2 regions of the Gynuella sp. genome follow, and region 2 is predicted to be linked to the other one. Evidence: predicted binding sites of a transcription regulator. Region 2 holds the regulator's gene; the other holds the start of a gene.
What was found. The regulator FliA, encoded in region 2, starts transcription of late flagellar genes. The targets are predictions, from matches to a motif close to CTAAAGTTNNNNNNNNNNCNGCCGATA.

Region 1: flgM (flagellar biosynthesis anti-sigma factor FlgM) is a predicted target of FliA. The motif match lies at 8,883-8,909, and genes of this name have one in related genera.

Annotation. Positions count from the first base shown of each region.
Region 1 is NZ_JBNKSF010000035.1:304,919-316,522, forward strand. It holds gene ACQY6I_RS14495 (MarR family winged helix-turn-helix transcriptional regulator) at 1-317, shown strand, start outside; gene ACQY6I_RS14500 (efflux RND transporter permease subunit) at 415-3,594, shown strand; gene ACQY6I_RS14505 (DUF1302 family protein) at 3,608-4,888, shown strand; gene ACQY6I_RS14510 (alpha/beta fold hydrolase) at 4,990-5,883, shown strand; gene ACQY6I_RS14515 (CheR family methyltransferase) at 6,195-7,022, opposite strand; gene ACQY6I_RS14520 (chemotaxis protein CheV) at 7,031-7,984, opposite strand; gene flgA (flagellar basal body P-ring formation chaperone FlgA) at 8,100-8,834, shown strand; gene flgM (flagellar biosynthesis anti-sigma factor FlgM) at 8,958-9,260, shown strand; gene flgN (flagellar export chaperone FlgN) at 9,317-9,802, shown strand; gene ACQY6I_RS14540 (hypothetical protein) at 9,813-11,255, shown strand; gene thiL (thiamine-phosphate kinase) at 11,553-11,604, shown strand, end outside.
Region 2 is NZ_JBNKSF010000014.1:148,077-159,680, reverse strand. It holds gene ACQY6I_RS05600 (histidine kinase) at 1-529, opposite strand, end outside; gene ACQY6I_RS05595 (response regulator) at 535-906, opposite strand; gene acnB (bifunctional aconitate hydratase 2/2-methylisocitrate dehydratase) at 1,105-3,705, opposite strand; gene flhA (flagellar biosynthesis protein FlhA) at 4,008-6,191, shown strand; gene flhF (flagellar biosynthesis protein FlhF) at 6,277-7,674, shown strand; gene ACQY6I_RS05575 (MinD/ParA family ATP-binding protein) at 7,740-8,552, shown strand; gene ACQY6I_RS05570 (RNA polymerase sigma factor FliA) at 8,582-9,307, shown strand; gene ACQY6I_RS05565 (hypothetical protein) at 9,516-10,385, opposite strand; gene ACQY6I_RS05560 (Nramp family divalent metal transporter) at 10,733-11,604, shown strand, end outside.

The DNA.
Region 1 (11,604 bases), on a different contig from region 2:
TACTGGTGGCGATTGGCTATGGTGAACCGGGTTCCATTTCAGAACTGGCAGACTGGCTGGCCATGGAAAGGACAACATTGACGCGAAATCTGAAGCTGTTGGAAAAAGAAGAGTTGATCATCGCCGGTACCGGCAACCATCATAAATCCAGAGTATTTAAACTGACTCGAACAGGTCAGGAGAAAGTGAAACAGGCCTATCCCCTGTGGCAGGAAGCACAGGCCAGATATCGTGAAAAACTCTGTGAAGACGGCTGGAACAACAGCCATGAGATACTGTCGCTGTTTATGGAACCTGAGCATACAGTAACCAGCTGATGAACCATACAATCGACAGCGCAAGTAATAAGGCCTTCTTGGCTTTTTTTAAAAATATCTATAGTGTATATACACAATTAAAAAGAGGAAGGATGTCATGAATACCAAGTCCACTGGCTCAACATCGTTTTTCGAAGTCATAATCCGCTTCCGATGGTTGGTTATTCTGCTCTGTATTGGAATGATTGCAGCCGCCATTAGCTTCATCCCCCGTCTGACCAAAGACACCTCCGCAGGGGCTTTTATCGCCCCGGATAATCCGGCACTGCTGTTCCGGGATCAGGTAAAAGAGCAATTTGGACTGGCCGACCCGATAGTGATTGGAGTCATCAATCAGGGTCAGCATGGCGTCTTCAATCCTAAAACACTGGCCCTGGTGTCCTGGCTGACCGAACAGGTAAAGAGCATCGACAATGTTGACCCCGAAAAAGTCATGAGCCTGGCAACCGAATCCAATGTGGTCGGTACAGATACCGGGATGGAAGTGGACGAATTCCTGGCCACTCTGCCGACGACTCAGGCCGAAGCCGAAAGTGTCCGCTCTGCAGTGAAAGACTTTCCCCTCTACAACGGCAGTTTGGTAGCCCGTGATGGCCTCGGCACTCTGATCGTAGTGGAATTGGTGGACGAAAAGAAAGCACTGGCCACCTATGAGGCCATTCAGGATGTCATTACCCAAGCCCCCAAAGGTCCGGACGATCAATTGCTGGTCGCTGGTGAGGGTGCCGTGGCCGGTTATCTATCCACCTATATCGATCAGGATGCCAAACGGTTGAATCCGCTGGCCGGTATTACCATCACTATTATTCTGTTCGTGGCATTTCGAACACTCAGAGCCACCCTGTTGCCTAACCTGATCATTCTGGCCACCGCGGCGATCACCCTGGGCATTATGGCTGCCAGCCAGACACCTTTTTATGTCATCACCAATGGGCTGATTGTTTGTATGATCGGTATCGCCGTTGCGGACTCTATTCATGTCTTCAGCCAGTATTATGAAGAACGGGAAAAAACGCCGGATGCCAGTCAGCGGGAACTGACCATACGCACCATGAAAATCATGACCCGTCCGGTTACCCTGACAACGTTCACCACGGCTGCCGGTTTTCTGGCTCTCTACCCAACAACGGATATGCCTCCAATTCAGTCTTTTGGGCTTTTTGGCGCGCTGGCCGTCCTGGCCGCCTGGTTTTTTACCATGACTCTGTTTCCTGCAGTGCTCAGCCTGCTAAAACCGAGAAAAAGCCGTTCATTCACTCAAAACGCCGGCACCACCGGTAGTGCCAGCCACCAATGGATGACCCGCTTTGGCCACCACGTTCTCGGGCATCCCAAAACGGTACTGGGTATAGGCCTGCTAATCATCATTGTTGGTGGCATTGGTCTGAGCCGGGTTAAGGTGGAAGACCAGCGCATCGAAAATTTTAAACCTACCGAACCGCTCTACCAGGCTGACAAACAAATCAATCAGGTCATGGATGGCACCTATAACCTGGATGTCGTGGTCGAAGCAGCCGATCATGAGGGACTTCATAATCCGCACTTTCTGGCCAAAATTGAAAAACTGCAGGATTATCTGACCTCACTGCCCCATATCAACGGCGCCAACTCTGTGGTGGATTACATCAAACAGATGAACAAGGCCGTCAACGAAAATCGCCCGGAAACGTACATCATCCCCGACGATGACACCCTAATCGCTCAATTGTTCCTGCTCTACTCCATTTCTGGTGACCCGACCGATTTCGAGGAGGAAATCAACAGCGATCACACTAAAGCCCTCGTCAGGGCTTACCTGGATACCGACACTTTTGAAAACAACCGGAAGCTGATTCCACTGGTCGAAGAGTATCTGGGCACTGAGTTTAACGAACCAGGCCTCACCGGTACCGTAACCGGCCTGATAAACGTCGACTACCACTGGATCAACGGCGTGGCCAGCAGTCATACCGGCAGTGTGATCGTCTCGGTACTGGCGGTATTGGTCATGGCCTGTCTGCTGTTTCGCTCGTTTGTCATTGGATTGTTTGCGGTTATCCCCGTAGCTGTTTCCATATTGCTGGTATACGCCACCATGGGATTTGCCGGCATCTGGCTGGGAGTCGGAACCTCTATGTTTGCAGCCATTGCCATCGGCCTGGGCGTGGATTTCGCCATCCATACCATGGAACGTATCCGCGACCTGACCACCCGCAACGGTAATCAAAACCTGGGTGAAGTACTGCTGGATCTGTATCCGACCACTGGCCGGGCACTGTTTTTCAACCTTGCCGCTGTCGCTCTGGGTTTCAGCGTGCTGTGCAGCAGCGACGTTCCGCCACTGGTGCGCTTCGGTCTGTTGGTGGCCATGGCGGTCAGCGCCGCTTTTCTGGCCAGCGTTACCCTGCTACCAGCACTGGTTATGGTACTAAAACCCCGCGCACTGTCTGCCCAGGCAAATCACTCTGTCGGCCCCAAAGCCCGGGAAGCCATCGTCACCAGTATTATCGTTGGAGTCATTGCCATGGCTTATCTGACCCAGCAGCATGCGTTTGCTGCCGAAGCCCTGCCCTCAGGAATGGACATTATGAAATCGGTGTCACAACGAGAAGAAGGGGATCAGATCACCCGTAATCTAGAGTTGGAACTGATTGACCGGCAAGGCAAGACCCGAACCCAACAGGTGAGAGCATTCAGGCGCTACTTTGGTGACGAAAAACGAACGGTCTTGTTTTACACCGCCCCAGCCAATTTACGTGGTACCGGCTTTCTGACTTACGATTATCCGAGCAGCCAGAAGGATGATGATCAATGGTTGTATCTGCCGGCACTCAGAAAAATTCGCAGAATTCCTGCCTCAAATCGCGGCGATTATTTTCTGGGAACAGACTTTACCTATGAAGAAATCAAAAGCGAAAACAAAGTTGAATTGACCGACTACAGCTTCACCACCACAGGCAAAGAAACCATTGATGGTGTGGATTGCTACGTCATCGAAGGCACACCGGTCAATGACAAAATTGCCAAGGAACTGGGGTACAGCAAAGCCGTCTGGCGCATTGACCCCGATATCCTGATTTCACGAAAAAGCGACTACTGGGATACCAACAGCAACCACCTGAAAACCATTGAAAACAAGGAAATTCAGCAAATTTCAGGCATCTGGACCGTCATGAAAGTCATCGCGGTCAATCATAAAACCGGCCACAGCACGGTAATGATCAGCAGCGATGTGGATTACGACAGCCCGATTGCAGAACTGGCTTTTGAACAACGGAGTCTGACGCGTGGTTTGTAAGATCATTCCGAAAATGTCATTGGCGATCAGCCTGATCTCCCCCATAGCCTTCGGCGCTCATGTCGAAGGCATACTGGATTACCAACTGGCAATAGACAGCGATGATGCCAAGCTGCAACAGTCACAATGGGAATTGACGCCACGCCTGGATTTTCGGCCGACCAGTTTTATGGACATCAGCATCATCCCCAGACTACGAGTCGACAGCGAGGACAGAATAGCACCCGGGAAACCGGATCAGGACAGCAGAAGCCACTGGAACCGTCGCTGGTATCCTAATGACCACACCGACGTAGAGATCCGTGAACTGTATGCGGATAACTATATCCAGAATGTGTTTATCCGGACAGGCAAGCAACAGGTCGTGTGGGGCCAGGCGGACGGCCTGAAAGTACTGGACGTCATCAACCCGACGGACTATCACGAATTCATTCTACCCAACTCCGAAGACCGCCGGATTCCACTGTGGATGCTCAATGCTGAAATACCGTTCGCAGGCGGGACATTACAAACACTGTTTATTCCTGACACCACTTACGATGAAATTCCAGCTGCCAATGCAGCATTCACCATGACGACACCGATGCTGGTGCCAACAGCGCCAGCTTCCGTGCCAGTCCGGCTGGCCGACTATGACAAGCCTGATAACCCTATTACCGACGCCGATGCTGGTGCCCGCTGGCAAACATTTGCAGGGGGTTGGGATATTTCTCTCAACTACTTTTATCACTACAGTGATCAGACTGTCTTTATGCTTGAAAGCGATAACAGTGGCGTCACGGTCAGACCACAGTACCGTCGCACACATACACTCGGCACCACGTTTTCAAATGCCTTTGGAGACTATGTTCTGCGTGGTGAACTGGGTTATTCAACCCAACGCTATTGGGTTGCCAACCCAACCCGCGTCAGCCGGGGAGTCGTGAAGAGCCCTGAACTGTCATATGTTACCGGGCTCGATTACAACGGCATCAGTAACACCCTGATCAGTACACAACTGTATCAGAGCTACCTGACGGATCATGCCGAAGCAATCATTCGCGACCCCGTAGAAACGCAATTAACCCTGCTGATCAGGCGCAATTTCTGGAATCAAACCCTGGAGCTGGAGGCATTTGGCATTCAGAGCCTGAACGACATGGATCGTCTCGTGCAACTGAAAGGCAAATACTTGTTTCCCGGTAATATAAATGTCCATCTGGGGGCAGATCTGTTTTCCGGTGATGAGGATGGTTTATTCGGACAATTCCGTGACAGCAGTCGGATACTGGCCGGATTCAGTTACTCGTTTTAAAACAACCCGACGATCATGCCAGCAAAGGCAGACATGAGAAAAAAGCAAATTCAGGCGAACTTATACCTGCTCAGCCAACACAACAATAATAGGAGAAGACTATGGGATTCGATCTGACCGTCACAGCAAGAAAAGCAGTGGTAGGTTCTCTGTCGGCAGCCATGCCAGACTATTTTGGCAATCTGGGAGCACGTATGTTTCTGCATCCCAGAGCAAACAAAAGCAAACGTCACTGGGCCAATGCGTATAAGGGATTTGAACATCGCAGCATTTTTGTTGATGGCCATAAAATACCTATCTGGACCCGCGGCGAAGGCCAGCCCGTGATGCTGGTCCACGGCTGGGAACGCGATCACTTCACCATGGGAGGATTCGTCGCCCCGCTGTTACAGTCGGGTTACCAAGTGGCGGCACTGGATCTACCTGCTCACGGTGAAGCCGAAGGTAGAGCTGCTCCTCTGCCCCTACTGGCCAAAGCGGTCGCCGCTGCCACTAACAGCCTCAATCACCCTGCCATTGTTATCGCCCACTCCATTGGCGCAGCCATGACCGTTCTGGCCATGGAGGACTACGACCTGAAACCATTGGCAGCAGTGCTGATCAGTGCCCCCTCCTCCGCCAAATCCTATGCAGTGTCGCAGGCTGTGGACATTGGTCTGAGTCAAAACGCCATCAATAAAATGGTGGCACGAATATCAACCACACTGGAAGCACCATTGGAACGTTTTCGGGTCGACCTGGCGCTAAAAAAAATACCGACCCAGACAATACTGATTCATGCAGAAGACGATAACATCGTGCCCTTTTCAGAAGCCGAAACCAACGCCGCTGCCGCTGCATCACAGACGCTCTGGCAACCTAGTGGCGGACACAACAAAATTCTTGGAGATGCGGAGATGATAAATCGGGTTGTGGAATGGCTGCACACCCATCAAGACGACGGTGTTCTGGCAGCTCAGACAGAAACACAGGGAACCTCTAATGTAGTATCTTGAATAAAACCTATATTAAAAAAGCACCTCAAGATGCTCACAGCGAGGCGTAGCTCGCAGGCAATGGTCATTTCCTTGTCAAGCGCTGGAACGAAGCGGTGGGCGTCTTGAGGGCTTCTTGAAGATTGGGACGCCGTTGGCTGAACTTAACGTAGAGTTGCGAAGTGAATTCGGCGCCCCATTTAAATATGCGTTTTATTTGAGACACTACACTCAATAGTTTCCTGTGTCGGCAACGTTATTCAGGGGGCTCTTGGAAAAAATATTTTTGCGGTACTCATCAGTACCGCAGACGTAAAAACACCGCCAGCGGACTAGATCGCCCGATAAATTATCCCAGGACGACAATGCACCATTTCGTATTTATCCTGCAGACTGCCAACCGACTCAGAAGCACCAACCACCAAAAAACCACCTGGACGTAATGTCCCGTGAATTCGGGTCAGAATATCTTTCTTAAGATCCCCGGTGAAATAAATCAAAACGTTCCGGCAGAAAACGATATCGAACTTACCGAGCCCAGCATAGCTATCCTTCAGGTTCAACGCCTTGAATTCCACCTTGCGAGTGTATTCAGGCTTGACCTTCCAGCGCCCCTCGCTGACTTTGGTGAAATACTGATTGATTTTTGGTGTATCGAGCCCTCGCCCCAGAGACAACATGGGATATTCCGCCTGCTTTGCCTCCGCCAGCACAGAAGACGATAAATCTGTGGCAATAATTTTATCAGAAGCGCTGATTTTGCCCGGGTTCAATTTACCCCACTCCTCAAGCGTAAACGCAATGGAATAAGGTTCCTGACCGGACGAACATGCCGCTGACCAGATCCTCAGGGGCCGACCTTTCACATGCGCAAAATGTTCCGGCAAAATCACCCGTTTGAGAATGTCAAACGGATGCATATCCCTGAACCAGAGGGTTTCGTTGGTGGTCATGGCATCGATAACTTTGGTTCTCAACTGCCCCCTGATATCATTTTTGATTTGAACCAACAACTCTTCCAGACTGCTTAAATGGTGCTCCTTCAGAATGTTTCGCAACCGACTGGTCACTAAATATTGTTTATTATCACCCAAGCTGATCCCAGACACTGTTTCGAGGAAACGGGCAAACTCTGCATATCCTTTCTCTGTCGCTGACATATTCTGTTCTATTCACCATCAAGAGCCGGTACTACACCACCACGTTTTTCGATCTGGTGCACTACAATTTCGGCCAGTTCATCGGGTTTAAACTTGGGTAGAAAATTATCCGCCCCCACCTTCTTAACCATCGCTTCATTAAACACACCACTTAAGGAAGTATGCAACATAATATACATACCTTTAAGTTGCGGATGCGCCCTGATTTCGGCCGTCAACGTATAACCGTCCATTTCTGGCATTTCAATATCCGAAATAATCATCAGATATTCTTTCATCGGATCTTTTCCCTCATCCAGCATTTCCAGCAGATGTTCCCAGGCTGCTTTACCATCCATCAGTTTTGTGGTCGTTACACCGACCTGCTCAATACAACGGGTAGTCTGCTTCAATGCAATCTTGGAATCATCCACAACCAGCACATGAAATGAAGGCGCTTCTGCCGCCATGGCCTCAGACACAATATTATCAGAGACCTCAACGGTCATAGGTGCCACTTCAGAGAGAATCTTCTCAACATCAATTATTTCAACCATACGGTCATTGAGTTTTGTCACCGCCGTCAAATAATGGGCATTACCCGTTCCTTTTGGTGGTGGATGGATCTCCGACCAATTCATATTAATAATGCGTTCCACCGAACTCACCAAAAAACCCTGAGTCTTCATGTTGTATTCGGTGATTATGACAAATTTGTTCTTAAGGTCAGTCAACGGCGCATTGCCGGTCGCCAGACTAAGATCCATGATAGGAATGGTTCCTCCACGGATATGAGCAACCCCCCGGACAACAGGATCACTCTTCGGCATACTCGTTAAATTCGGGCACTGCAGCACCTCTTTGACTTTAAATACATTTATTCCGTAGATCTGATTTCCCTGTAATCGGAATAACAGCAGCTCCAACCGGTTTTGGCCCACCAGTTGTGTTCGTTTATTTACAGTATCTAAGACCCCAGCCATTTTGATCTCCAACAGCTTTGTATAGGCACAGCAATTGCTTTATTTCATTCAAACCGGCAAGTTAATACTCAAATTGCCAATTTAGTGACAGATTCTAACTACAGCATAGACCGCGATGCATCGAGTACAAGTATTTAACCGCAAAGCTTTTTCAGGTGTGTGTTTTTTGACACTGAGCGGACTTATGTTGCTTGCTTCTTTGGCATCTGCTGCCAACAGGCAAATCGAAGACAGCGTACTGAAGTATGTGGTCGACGCTTATAGCACCCGGATCAATAAGTTTCAACGTGACCGGCTGACGATCAGTTTCGAAACTGTGCTGGGTGATATTGATAAGGACTACTGCAATTCCGGCCTGAGCATCAAACCTGAGTCAGATCTACCTCTGGGCAGAGAGAATATTGCTGTCAGCTGTATAGAACCCTCTGGCGGCTGGAAAATATATGTACCCATAACCGTGTCATATTTCCTGCCGGTAGCTACTCTGAAAACAGCGGTATCCCGTAATACCCGCCTGACTGCAGATATGGTGGAAATGGCCGATATGGACATCGGCGGATTGTACCGGGGATACTACACTGATTTGGATAACGTGGTTGGACAGAAGGCGGTTCGCCATCTGCAGCCAGGTACCGTGCTGAACAACAAGCTGATCGAACCACCAGTATTGGTCGAACGGGGTGATGCGGTGGTGATCGTGGCCCGTAGCAGTGTTATTCAGGTCAGAATGACCGGTATAGCCCTGTCAGCCGGAAGCAAAGGTAAACAAATCCGGGTACGCAATGAAAGATCGCATAAAGTAATCAAAGCGGAAGTGATTGGCGAAGGGTTGGTAAGAGTGGTGTTTTGAGATTTGGAGGACTTGCATCACATTTTTAAATCTTTATTTATAAAGATACTAAAGTTTTGATGATAACTGCCGCCAAACCGGATAGCAGTCTATTTATTTTTTTGGGGAAACAGGAAACATATCATGAATATTAACGGCTTGACTCCCAATAGCGGGGGTAGTGAAAAAACCAGAAGCGGTGAGACTACCGCTAAATCAACAGAGGGACGCACCCAGACCAGTGTTGAAAACGGCAGCAATGCTGACACCGTGCAGTTGAGTCCGCAGGCGAAAGTTCTCAAGGACCTGGAAACACAGGTGCAATCCATGAACGATGTCGATCAACCGAAAATTGACCGGATCAAGTCCGCCATTCAAAACGGCGAGTATTCGATCAACTACGAACGGCTGGCCGAAGCGATCGAAAATTTCGAAATGGATTTTTAACCGGCGCTTTCCCCAATCCCGGTTAAAACTCTGTTCCTTATCAGGAGTGTATAAATATGACTGCACAACCATGGTTAGACTCCGTGATTGACCTGCTTCAGCAGGAAATCGCCTTATCCTCACAAATTGATGCACAACTCACCCTGGAACGGGATGCACTACTAAACAGAGATGCCCAGTCGGTAGCTCAGTACAGTCAGCAAAAAAACACTCTGTTGATCGATCTCGACAGCAAACATTCAACACTATTACAAACCATCAGCGATGCAACGGGTCAGTCCCCTGAAGCCCTCAGCTCTCATCAATGGCTGCAAACCCTCACTGATGACAGAAAAGATCAGCTGTCAAAGCTCTGGCATGATCTGCACGATCAGCTGAAGTCCCTTAAACACAAAAATCTGCAAAATGGCGTTTCACTCAATCGCGTCATATCAAGAAGTCGTTTCCTGCTCAGGCTACTGAAGGGCGAAAACAGTCCGCAGACTTATGATGCCAAAGGCATGGAAAGCAGTTCCAGGCAGGGGTCTTTAGGCAAGGCATAGGCTTGCAGATATGTATTTTGAGCCACTCACTCTATTTATTCTCGGCGAATTTCTGGTTGTATATATCGCCATTTCCACATTCCTGTTTTATCGCGGGCGGCTCTACCAGCTGCTAAAAGATCTTCTGAAGGAAATGCGTCGAAACCGCATGCTTCGAGAAACCCTGAATGCCAAGCGTGCAGCGGGTGAACGGGCCAAGAATGTCAGTTTCAGTAAAGACTTCATGGAGGCCGTCAACAGCGGCGGGCGTGACATCTATACCAACATGGTCGAAGTCAAGCTGCAGCATACGGAGGAGGCAAAGGCCGAACTGGGTCCGGAGAACCTGGAATATAATCCTACTCACCCTCCCATGGCACGCTATCTGGCATTACGTAGTACGCTGCTAAACATGGAAAAAGAAGCACCTGAAAGTGGTCAGCCTGATCAGGCCGATGCAGAAAAACTGCTGGATATTTTTCATCAACAGATTATTCGCAAGCACCTCGAAAGTGCTGGTCTGGAAGACCCTCAGCACACCCGAAAAATGGAACAACAGCTACGCCAGTTGCAAGACCAGCTTTCCCAGCTGGAACCACTCCAAGAGCTCTATCAGGATTCACAGGCCAGCCTTGATGCGGCAAACACCGAAATAGAACAACTGAAAAGCATCATTCCGCCCGAGATCATCGCCGATGAAAACCTCGATTTTAAAGGCAAAGGTTATGCGGATGAAATATATCGCCTAAAAAGCGAAAAATTCGATATGCTGGAAACCATTAACAAACTCAAGCTCAGGCTGGAACAAAAGGAAGCTGGTACCTCACCTGAAGAATATATCGAAATTCAGGAAGAACAGATCAAACAACAGGCCCGCTATATGAAAGAAGCGGATGTCTGTATCAACCTGCTGGAAAAAGAGCTTGAGACCGCTAATAAAGAAAACGAGCAACACCTGGAAGAAATCAACGAACTGAAAGGCAAACTGCAACAGCGCCACGCTGAACAACATTCATCAAGCGAATCCTCCTCTTCGCGGACGAAAACCAAAAATGCCAGTAAATTGCAAGACCTTGCAGCTGCACAGCAATCTTCCGTTAATAACATAAAAACCCAGTTAGACAACCTCAAGGAAATCTCCGAAGCCAAGGCCATTGCAGAGCAACAGGAGCAGGAAATTCATCAACTTGAACAAAGTATCAATGAGTCTGAAACCTGCATCCGCATTCTGGAAAATGAGCTGCAAGATGCCAACGAAAAACTGGAAAAAATGCAGCGCGAATTAAGCGCCTTTAAAGAACTGGACCAGAATGCAGACCATCTTGAAGGTGTGGTTCAAAACCTGATCCAGGACTCCAAGGAAATGCTTGAATGCATCGACAAGTATCAGCAGGAAAATGCCATGCTGAGCAAAAAACTGACGGATTTACAGGACAAAGTTACCGTTGATACGGAGATTCAGGAGGATGTTTAATCCTTTAAGATTTCCACCACTGCCACCAATAATGTGCTTGTATACTAAGGGAACTCTGAAAAACAGGAATATTTTTGATGAGGAAGCACCGCTCGCAACACCATAGTTTATTGACGTAAATGAAAATGAGAGAACGGAGCTGACAACGCCTGCGCGAAATTCAGAGGCTCCCTAACAATCCGGTCTTCTGACATTACATGACTCACTTCCGCCAGGAGCTTTCCGCCACTAATCAGCGAATTATTTGACTCCGCCACTTGGACCACTATCATCGGCTTCTTTTGGCCAACACACCCTATGCCTCGCGAGTTTGAGATTATCCGCAAGTACTTCCGCCCTCTGGCTGACA
Region 2 (11,604 bases):
CATCATGTTCTTCAATTGTGTAATTCACTTCGATAGCCAGAGTCTTTTTCCATCGTTCAGCATTGGTTTTAATCAGTTGTTCAACATTGACATGCCTGCCTAAAACTTTTGGATGTCCCTGACTGAACTTCAAATCTAACTGATCGGCTATACCTCTGAGGCAGGCACCGATTAATACATTGGAAATATCCATCAACAATTCCAGCTCGACGTTTTCATTGATATCGCTATCAAGGTTGTGCCTTAGATGGGCTACATCGGAAAAGCTGGAGTCGTTGAAAATCAATAATGCTTCACCGGAGATTCCTCCACCGATGAACCCTTGGCAAACGGCTGATACAGATCGGCTTTCATCTATTGCTGATAGCGCCATATGTAACTCGCTGCTTTCCAGAATGTTCACATTTGGAATAGGTAGTACGATAAATACATTTAAAATTCTGGCCAGCAGATCAGCAGCCTGTCCCATGGCAATATTGGTAATTTCCTGGAAACAGTCGCGATATACCTCATCGAAGTTCTCATGCATACCTGTTACCCCGCAAGAATGCCAAAGTCGCTCAGAATTTTTTTCGCAACTTCCTTACTGATCGGTTTTTTGATGAACTCCAATGCCCCAAGCTTTTTAACTCGATCAATGGCCTCGGGTTGAATGTCACCTGAGACAACGATCACCATGCTGGGAAGGTCCTCTTTTTTGATGGTTTCCAGTACCTGATAGCCGTCCATAATCGGCATGGTCAGATCAAGGAACATGATATCGCCTTTTCCAGCTTTAATGGCTTCGATGGCTTCCATTCCATTACCGGCCTGATGTACTTCAATGTCCCAACCATCAGGTAAAGCCCTAATCATTTGTTTACGGGCGAAACTGGAATCATCGCAGATTAATACTTGAGTTTTCATAGGTACTCAAATCAGATGAAAGGTTACCGTTAAGTAATAGAAGATAATTAATCATTTGGCCACTTATCGGCTGATAAATTTCTGAGATAAAGATGGCAGTCGGTGAAAAAAGCGAGAAACAAAAAGCCCTCGAAAAACGAGGGCTTTAATGATGATTAACCTGGCAACCACTATAAATAGTGGGTAAACAGGGTAGTTTTAGTCAGCAGTGGCATCCGTAGCGATAACGGAGTTGGCGGCATCGACAAAGTCTTTTATCTTGTCGAAATTCAGATATTTATAAATATCACTCGCCATGGAGTTAATGCGGTTAGCATACTCCAGATATTCTTCCTTAGTAGGCAGCTTACCTAGAATGGCACCGACAGATGCGAGTTCCGCAGATGTCAGGTATACGTTGGCACCATCACCCAAACGGTTAGGGAAGTTACGGGTTGACGTTGACAGCACCGTTGAGCCTTCTGTCACACGTGCCTGGTTACCCATGCACAGTGAACAGCCGGGCATCTCAGTACGAGCACCAGCACGGGCGTAGGTGTTGTAATAGCCTTCTTCCATTAATTGGGCCTGATCCATTTTGGTCGGTGGAGAAATCCAGAGACGAGTGGACAGGTTACCTTTGTGAGCATCCAACAGTTTTCCAGCTGCGCGGAAATGCCCAATGTTGGTCATACAGGAGCCGATGAATACTTCGTCGACTTTGTCACCAGCAACATCTGACAACAGACGGGCATCATCCGGGTCATTTGGTGCACAGACGATCGGCTGATCAATCTCAGCCAAGTCGATTTCAATTACCGCAGAGTATTCGGCATCGGCATCAGCACTGATCAGGCTTGGATTGGCCAGCCATTCTTCCATGGCTTTGGCGCGACGTTCGAGTGTACGGGCGTCGCCATAACCATTGGAGATCATCCAACGCAGCATAGTGACATTGGAATTGAGATATTCAATGACCGATTCTTCACTGAGTTTAATGGTACAACCTGCTGCAGAACGTTCAGCTGAGGCGTCAGACAGTTCGAATGCCTGTTCTACGGTCAGCTTGTCCAGCCCTTCAATTTCCAGAATGCGGCCAGAGAAAATGTTCTTCTTACCTTTTTTCTCGACCGTCAGAAGGCCTTCTTGGATTGCATAATAGGGGATAGCGTGAACCAAATCCCGCAACGTAATGCCCGGCTGCATTTCGCCTTTGAAGCGAACCAGTACAGACTCAGGCATATCCAGTGGCATGACACCAGTGGCAGCGGCAAACGCAACCAGACCGGAACCTGCTGGGAAAGAGATTCCCATTGGAAAACGGGTATGAGAATCGCCACCGGTACCAACGGTATCAGGCAGCAACATACGGTTCAGCCAGCTGTGGATGATGCCGTCTCCGGGGCGCAGGGAAACGCCGCCACGGTTTTTGATGAAGTCCGGCAGGGTGTGCTGAGTATCGATATCAACCGGTTTAGGATAAGCTGCTGTGTGACAGAAAGACTGCATGACGAGATCTGCAGAAAACCCGAGACAGGCCAGATCTTTCAACTCATCACGAGTCATCGGGCCGGTGGTGTCTTGAGAGCCAACGGTTGTCATTTTAGGTTCACAGTATGTGCCGGGACGAACCCCTTCAATGCCACAGGCTTTACCCACAATTTTCTGGGCCAGGGTGTAGCCTTTACCTGTGTCAACGGGCTGCTCCGCCAGGCGGAACAGATCTGATACGGGTAATCCCAGCGCTTCCCGGGCACGTTGAGTCAGACCGCGACCAATGATCAGATTGATCCGGCCACCGGCTTGAACTTCGTCCAGTAGTACATCGGATTTCAGTTCAAACTCAGACAATACTGTTCCGTCTTCAGACAGGATTTTGCCGTCATAAGGACGGATTTCCACAACGTCACCCATGTTCAGGTCATCAACAGAGGCTTCAAATACCAGAGCACCGGCATCTTCCATGGTGTTATAGAAGATAGGAGCCACTTTGCTACCGATACAGATACCACCGCTGCGCTTATTAGGTACGCCTGGGATATCTTCTCCGAAGAACCACAATACCGAGTTAGTAGCTGATTTACGTGAGGAACCAGTACCGACGACATCGCCAACGAAGGCAACGGGATGGCCTTTGGCTTTCATTTCTTCAATCTGTTTCATCGGACCAACAGCACCGGTTTCATCCGGATTCAGACCTTCACGCGGCATTTTGTAGGCTGCCAGAGCGTGCAGTGGGATGTCCGGACGGGACCAGGCGTCCTGGGCCGGCGACAGGTCGTCGGTATTGGTTTCACCGGTTACTTTAAAGATGGTGACCTTAATGGATTCAGGTACTTTGGGTTGTTTGGTAAACCATTCGGCATCTGCCCAGCTCTGCATGACTTCTTTAGCATGTGCATTGCCAGCGTCGGCTTTTTCTTTGACGTCATGAAACGCATCAAACATCAGCAGAGTATGTTTCAGTTCGCCAGCAGCGAGTGCCGCCAGTTCAGAGTTATCCAACAGTTCAACAAGTGTTTCGATGTTGTAGCCACCATGCATGTTCCCTAATAGGGAAACGGCCTGGGCTGCTGTGATTAACGGCGAAGAGGCCTCGCCTTTGGCAATCGCAGAGAGGAATCCGGCTTTCACATAAGCAGCTTCATCAACACCTGGTGGAACGCGGTTAGTGATCAGGTCGATGAGAAATTCTTCTTCTCCAGCAGGAGGGTTTTTCAGTAACTCAATTAAACCGGCGACTTGTTCTGCATTTAAAGGTTTGGGAACTATGCCTAATTCGGCACGTTCAGCCACATGGGCTCGATATGCTTCTAACACGATGTTTTCTCCATCATTCACGGTATTGACGGCTACGCCTCTGTGGGCATTTCGAGTCTGCTGATTATTTTTAAATGTTTGTATTACGTGGCAGACCCTGAGGCCATCAATGACCTGGGGTAGTCAGAATAAGTGGGCGCATTGTAGATGAATGCCCCTTAAAAGTTAAGGCAGCCGTTAGTCGAGATCAAAACAGGCAATATTTTTGCAAAGCCTTTTAACAAACCTTAATTCCGTCAAATAAGTGACTCCTTATAAGTATGGCTCTTATCGATTTTTCCGCAGTCAAGAACGTCCGTAATATGAGCCGACAGGAAATTGTCGGCAGCCTGCAGACTAATAGTCGTCGGATACTGAGTGGAAATCTTGGGGTTCCGGTCATGTTACTCGTGTTGTTGGGGTTAATGACGCTGCCGGTTCCACCGTTTCTATTGGATATCTTCTTTACCTTCAACATTGCCCTGGCCATTGTGGTATTACTGGTGTCAATTTATGTCCTGCGCCCTCTGGATTTTGCGGTATTTCCCAGTATTTTGCTGATTTCCACGTTATTGCGTCTGTCTCTGAACGTTGCTTCTACCCGGGTGGTGCTGATGAACGGTCATGAAGGGGGGGACTCGGCAGGTAAAGTCATTCAGGCGTTTGGTGAGGTGCTGATCGGAGGAAACTACGCGGTCGGTCTGGTGGTTTTTGCGATTCTGATGATTATCAATTTCGTGGTGGTTACCAAGGGTGCCGGGCGGGTGTCAGAGGTCAGTGCCCGGTTCACTCTTGATGCCATGCCCGGTAAACAAATGGCCATCGACGCTGACTTGAATGCCGGATTGATCGATGCGGAAACTGCAAAGACCCGGCGTTCTGATGTGGGCCAGGAGGCTGATTTTTATGGTTCTATGGATGGTGCCTCGAAGTTTGTCCGTGGTGATGCGGTTGCCGGGGTATTGATTCTGCTGATCAATATCGTTGGTGGACTGGCCATCGGTACTTTGCAGTATTCACTGGAGTTCGGCGATGCCGTTGAGAAATATGCGCTGCTGACTATCGGTGACGGTTTGGTGGCGCAGATCCCTTCATTATTGTTGTCCACTGCGGCGGCAATCATGGTGACCCGTAATTCATCCAGTGAGCAGATGGGCGATCAGGTGGTTAACCAGATGTTCGGTTCGCCCAAAGCTTTGATGATATCTGCTGTTCTACTGGCGATTCTGGGGTCCATTCCCGGAATGCCTCATCTGGTTTTTCTTGGCCTGGCATTCGTTGCCGGTTCTGGGGCGTGGTTAATTCATCGTAAACAAATGGCATCAGAGGATGGTTCCGGAAAAGCTCTGGCAGTCCCCACAGGTAGTGGAGCCGGTGCTGGTAAAGCCACACCTGTCAGTAAAGATGGTGGTGGGGCTGGGGCTGCGGCGGTACCGGCTCTGGAAAACGATAATAAAGAGTTGTCATGGGATGATGTTCAGCAAATCGATATGGTCGGTCTTGAAGTGGGATATCGGATTATCCCAATTGTTGATCGTTCCCAGGGAGGGCAGTTGTTAAACAGGATCAAAGGGGTTCGAAAAAAACTGTCGCAGGATGTCGGTTTTTTGATGCCGAGTATTCATATTCGGGACAATCTTGATTTGATGCCAAATACTTATCGGATCACCCTCATGGGGGTCACGATTGCAGAAGATCAGGTATATCCCGATCGTGAAATGGCCATTAATCCAGGGCAGGTGTTTGGATCTATTGATGGACTGGCCGCTAAAGATCCTGCCTTTGGGCTGGATGCGGTGTGGATTGAACCTGGCAAGCGTGAGAAAGCACAGTCTCTTGGGTATACCGTGGTGGATAGCTCTACGGTCATCGCCACGCATTTGAATCAGATTTTAAGCAAACACAGTCATGAGCTGCTGGGGCATGAAGAGGTTCAGAAGCTGGTGGACAGGTTGGCAGAAGCGAGTCCTCGATTGTCTGAGGAGCTGGTACCTAATACGGTCTCCATCAGTTTGCTTCTGCGGGTATTACAGAACCTGCTCATCGAACAGGTTCCTATTCGTGATATGCGCTCCATCGCCGAAGCTTTGACGAATCTGCAGCCGAAGAGTCAAGATCCTAACGTTTTAACAGCTGTTGCCCGTACAGCTTTAAGTCGCCTGATCGTTCAGAACATCGTTGGTAATGCGCCGGATCTGCCTGTTATTACATTGGATAAGGACCTGGAACAGTTATTGCTGAGAACAATACAGCAGGCCGGACAGGATGGTTCTCTTGACACTATCATGCTCGAACCAAGCCTGGCAGAGAAACTTCAGGGGTCTTTGGCACGGGCGGTTCAGGAGCAGGAGATGAAAGGTAATCCTGCCGTTTTATTGGTAGGGGGAGCGATACGGATGATGATGGCCAGATTTTTACGCCACAGTATTCCCAGTATCACTGTGCTGGCTTATCAGGAAGTTCCTGATAATAAACAGATCACTATTGTGGCCACGGTCGGAAAATAGGTTTGATCATCGACAGGACCGGAACCATAGATCATGTTGGTCCGTTTATTTAAAGGATAAACAGTTAACGTAGGGTGTGTATGCCATGAAAACCAAACGATTCCATGCGCGTTCAATGTCAGAAGGCCTGAAGAAAATATCAGCCGAGTTTGGTGATGAAGCCATTATATTGTCGAACCGTAAAGTCGGTTCCGGGGTCGAAATTCTTGCGGCTGTTGAACACCCTGCTGCCGATAATATGTACCAGTATTCAGAGCCAGAGGGAGCTGAGATCATTCGTGCCACCAATACTGACCGTGAGCCGGTGGATAAAGAGCATTTAATGGGTCTGTTGTCTTCTATTGGGCCGTTGAAAAAGAATCCGGCGGCTCAGGCAGTCACTCAATTGAGTGGTTATCAAAAAAAGCATGCTGAATACAGCCAACCGAAGGTTCAGGCTCAGGCTCAGTTAAAACCGAAGGCCCATAAATCAACGAGTACCCAGCCTTCACCGCGAGCAATGACAACGAATAAGTCGGCGACGGCAGTTCGGGCGGGGGCCGGTGAGTCCAGAGAGATCAGTGGTATGCGCAGTGAGATTCAGGATCTTCGCCGTTTACTCGAACAACAGAGTCAGGAATTGAGAAAGATTATTCCATTGCGTCATGGGTCTTCTGAATCTGCTGATCCGGTGGCGGAAAAGCTGTCCCAGTTTGGTCTTTCCACTGATTTGGTCAACATGCTGTTGGCGGAAGTTCCTTCTTCTTTGGGGAATGATGACCGCTGGAAACAGGCGCTTGCCATGGTTTCCAGTCGCATCGAGACGTGTCAGACCGAGTTGGTACGCAAAGGTGGCATATACGCCTTTAATGGCCTGACCGGTTCCGGAAAAACGACCACCCTGGCAAAACTGGCGGCACGGTTTGTCATGGAGCAGGGGCCTGATCAGTTGCTATTGGTCTCCATGGATCAGTTTCGTATTGGTGCCCAGGATACGCTGAAAACATTGTCCAAAATTCTTCAATGCGATTTTACCAGTCCTGATGAGTCACTGACTTTGGAAGATGTTTTACAGCGTTACAGTCGGACTAAAAAGCTTATTTTGATCGATACATGCGGTAGTCGGGAAGGGACCGAATACTTTCTCGATTCGCTGGTTGAGGGGACAATGTCTTCGAAGGTACGGAATATTCTTGTTATCCCATCCACAACAACCATGGAGGTAATTCAGGATTATATGGATCGTTTCAGCCGGTATCCGTTTTACGCCAGTGTACTTACCAAGGTTGATGAAAGTTGCCGCTTAGGTCCAGCGCTCAGTCTGATTATGGAGAAACAATTGCCCATGGCTTACTGGACCGATGGTCAGAATATTCCTGAAGACATTCATGTTGCCCGGGGACATCATATTGTCAGCCGGGCGATTACCAGTTGGCGTAAACGTTATGAACAAAAACCGGATGCCTATAGCCGCAATGCGGAACAACATCTGATGGTGAACTGATGGGTAACCCTTATTCAACAAATTTGACCTATACTGACAGAACTGCATTTCGGAGCTTAGAGGTAATGAAAGAACCTGTACAGGTGATTGCCGTGACGGGCGGAAAAGGTGGCGTTGGTAAAAGCAACGTCTCGGTTAATCTGGCGATCGGGCTGGCAGAGCTTGGCAAAAGAGTCGTCATTCTGGATGCTGACCTGGGCCTGGCCAATATTGATATTCTTTTGGGCCTGCCTTCCGGAAAAAATATAGAAGATGTTTTGGAAGGGCGTTGTGACTTGCTTGATGTCATGGTTGATGGGCCTCTGGGAATTAAAATCATACCAGCCTCTTCTGGAGCCGGCCGAATGGCTAATCTTGGAGAAATGGAACATGCAGGTATCATTAATGCTTTCAGCGATATGGCGGTAAATATCGATGTATTGATTGTCGATACTGCTGCCGGTATATCCAAAACAGTGACCAGTTTTGTGGGAGCTGCGCAGGAAACAATTTGTGTTGTCTGTGACGAACCGACCTCTGTGACGGATGCTTATGCGTTAATTAAACTGCTGCATCGCGACTGTAATATTGATCGCTTTAAAATTTTGGCGAACATGGTTCGTACCCCTCAGGAAGGGCAGCAGCTGTATAACAAACTGTTTAAAGTAACAGAGCGATTCCTGGATGCGCATTTGCAGTTTGTTGGCTCAGTACCGTTTGACGAACATGTTCGTAAAGCTGTGCAGCGTCAAAAAGCAGTGTGCGAGTTATATCCTCGAAGCAAGGCGGCTCTGGCATATCGGGCATTGGCTAACAAAGTGGTAAACTGGCCTTTGCCGCAAAACCCTCGTGGTAATCTGGAGTTCTTCGTCGAACGGTTGATTGCGGGAGTTTCTTGATTTTGACTGTCATTACCTATGGTCCGGCCATGTACGAAACGGCACATCAAAGTTTAGAGCAGTTGGTGACTGAGCATGCCAGTCTGGTGAAGCGAATCGCTCATCATCTGAAAGCCAGGCTGCCGGAAAGTGTTCAGGTCGAAGACTTGATTCAGAGTGGCATGCTGGGTCTGTTTGAGGCGGCCAGAAACTATGATCGCAGCAAGGGCGCGACATTCGAGACCTATGCGGGTATTCGTATTCGTGGTTCCATGCTGGACGAAGTTCGTAAAGGAGACTGGGTTCCCAGAAGTGTCCATCGCAATTCGCGCAGAATTTCGGAGGCTATTCATAACATCGAAGGGCGCGTAGGTCGGGACGCATCGGACCAGGAAATTGCAGAAGAACTGGGTGTGGGTTTGAATGAATACTATTCGTTACTTCAGGACACTCAGGGATCAAAGCTATTCAGCTATGAAGATCTGTTGGATCAGAACCAACCAGCCGAAACCGGTTATGAACATTCACCTCAGCCCCTCCAAAATTCTGGAACGCCGGATTCACAGGTCGAACAACATCTGATGCGCAGTCATCTGATTGAGGCGATTAAAAGCCTTCCGGAGCGGGAACAGCTGGTGCTGTCGCTGTATTATGATGAAGAGCTGAACCTCAAAGAAATTGGTGAAGTGTTAGGGGTTAGCGAGTCCCGTGTCAGTCAGATTCATTCTCAGGCAGCTAATCGTTTGAAAGCGAGGTTGCGGGGATGGATCGGTTGAGTGATTGCAATTGAGTTGCACTTGAAAGAGGGAGTGAGCCTTGCCCCGAAAAAGTGTTTTATAGATGGGATGTTTTTGAGTCCTACCTCTTATTTTATCTACCATCCATCCCATGAATGAACAGCCGAAAGAATATCTTTGACGATGAAATCCGGCACAAACCATAGGGCACCGGATTTCATCGTTCACTAAAAAACCATTGCCTTAATTACAAAGGCCCGTAGGCGGATTCAAGTAAATCCCTTAAGTTAATCATTCTGCTGGTTTTTGGCGCGTTGCTGTCATCCATATAGGTAATGGTGATCATATTTGTGTCCGATTCAGGTTCTGCTGTCAGAGCAATTGCCTGAGTGAACGCTGTAACATTGATGTCATAGTTATTGACGATCAGCACTTTTTCGCCATGTCCAAGCCAGTTTGCCTTAATAGCAACGCCGTATTGCATGCCCTGGTTAGGATTGTTTATAGCCATCGGTTGTTTCAGTAGCCGTAACCGCAATGTCTTATGATCAAATTGAGTTGTATACGTATCGGCCACTGAGTTTGGCGTCACGTTGACCGCATGGATGGAACCTTCTGATAACGGCAAATTTTCCATATGGCCGGAAGAATTAGCGGAATCATATTTTTCAAATGTCTTGGCATAGATGGCATATTTGAAGTCCATTTCAGGATCTACAAGTGAACCTTGTGGGCATACTACAACCTCGACTTCTCTGAACAACCACTGATTTTTAACACTGCCCACGAATACATTGTCAGATCCTGAGTTGCAGTTTGGGTAGTACGTTCCGGTAGTGTCTTTTGAGAGTTTTGAGACTCTGAGTGATGGGGTGTTGGCAAATTCCAGCGTAAATTGTTCCAGTTGAGCAACCGGCATGTCCATTGATTCGACCACGTTAACCGAACCATCAGTCACGTTGTCCAGTAGGAGGTTTGGAATCGGTGTGTTCTGTGTATTGCTGTAGCTGTCTGTAACATCGAATTTGTGAACGACGGTATTGTTTGCTGCGGCGACAGAAAATTGGGCTGTCAGTGTAATTGAGAACAGTAATCCTGTTTTTATAAATGATTTCATGGTTTTCCTTTTTCGTCAGTTAAAAGTCTCTTACAAAGACTTGGCCGCCAGATACTTCCTTTAGAACCGGGCCTCTGCCGATGAATGGCCCTTGGCCACAGCGGCATCACATAATGATTTTCTTCGGGGATAAATGTCTGATGATGGGGGCATCATGGTGGAAGTGTAGTCATTTTATCGCGACACTCATCAGCGGCGCTGTAAAACGGCAGTATTCTGTGTTGTTGTGAATGAATGGGGCTATTAAAAATCTCTATCGATATCTTCTAAAAATCGCGATGTTCTATTAGGGAAATTCAGATTAAAAAGGTCACTGTATCGTCAAGATCGTTATTAATGGAGTTTTTATGACAACGCTGCAGGCCATTTCCAATCAATCTGTTCAGATTCAGGTGAGTGAATTCCTCTCCGGGCGAGGAAAGCGATTGGGCTGGTTGTCCATATTTGGTCCGGCATTGATAGCAGCAGTAGCTTATGTTGACCCAGGGAATTTTGCCACCAATATTGAGGCCGGTTCCCGTTATGGTTATACCCTTTTATGGGTCGTTTTAGTTGCCAACCTGATGGCTATGGTGATTCAGTCCTTGTCGGCCAGGCTGGGTCTGGCGACAGGATTCAACCTGGCTGAGCTGATACGTGACCATTACCCCCGACCTATCGTTTGGTTGTACTGGCTGCAGGCGGAAGTGGTGGCGATTGCGACGGATCTGGCAGAGTTTCTCGGGGCGGCTCTGGCGTTTAAGTTACTGTTTGGTATGTCTTTGATGCAGGGAGCTGTTTTGACGGGTGTGGTGACCTACGCGGCCCTTCATTTGCAACGGTTTGGTTTTCGTCTGATGGAAATCATTATAGGTGCCATGATAATGGCCATTGTTGGAGGGTTTGTTTTTGAACTGCTATTCAGCAGTCCGGATAGTTTAGCGCTGGCCCAAGGTTTGTTTGTGCCATCATTTCCGGACGGTTATTCCGTATATCTGGCTGCCGGGATTCTAGGTGCCACGATCATGCCTCACGTGATTTATCTGCATTCTGCGCTATTACAGAACCGGACTGATTCGGTCGAGAGTTCTGATCGTCGGAAATTGATGAAGTTTTACCGTTGGGATGTGATCGCGGGCATGGGGTTGGCGGGTGTTGTGAACTTGTCATTATTGGCAGTAGGTGCGGCAATTTTCCATACGCAAGGGTATGAAAATGTCGTAACCATCAGTGAAGGCTT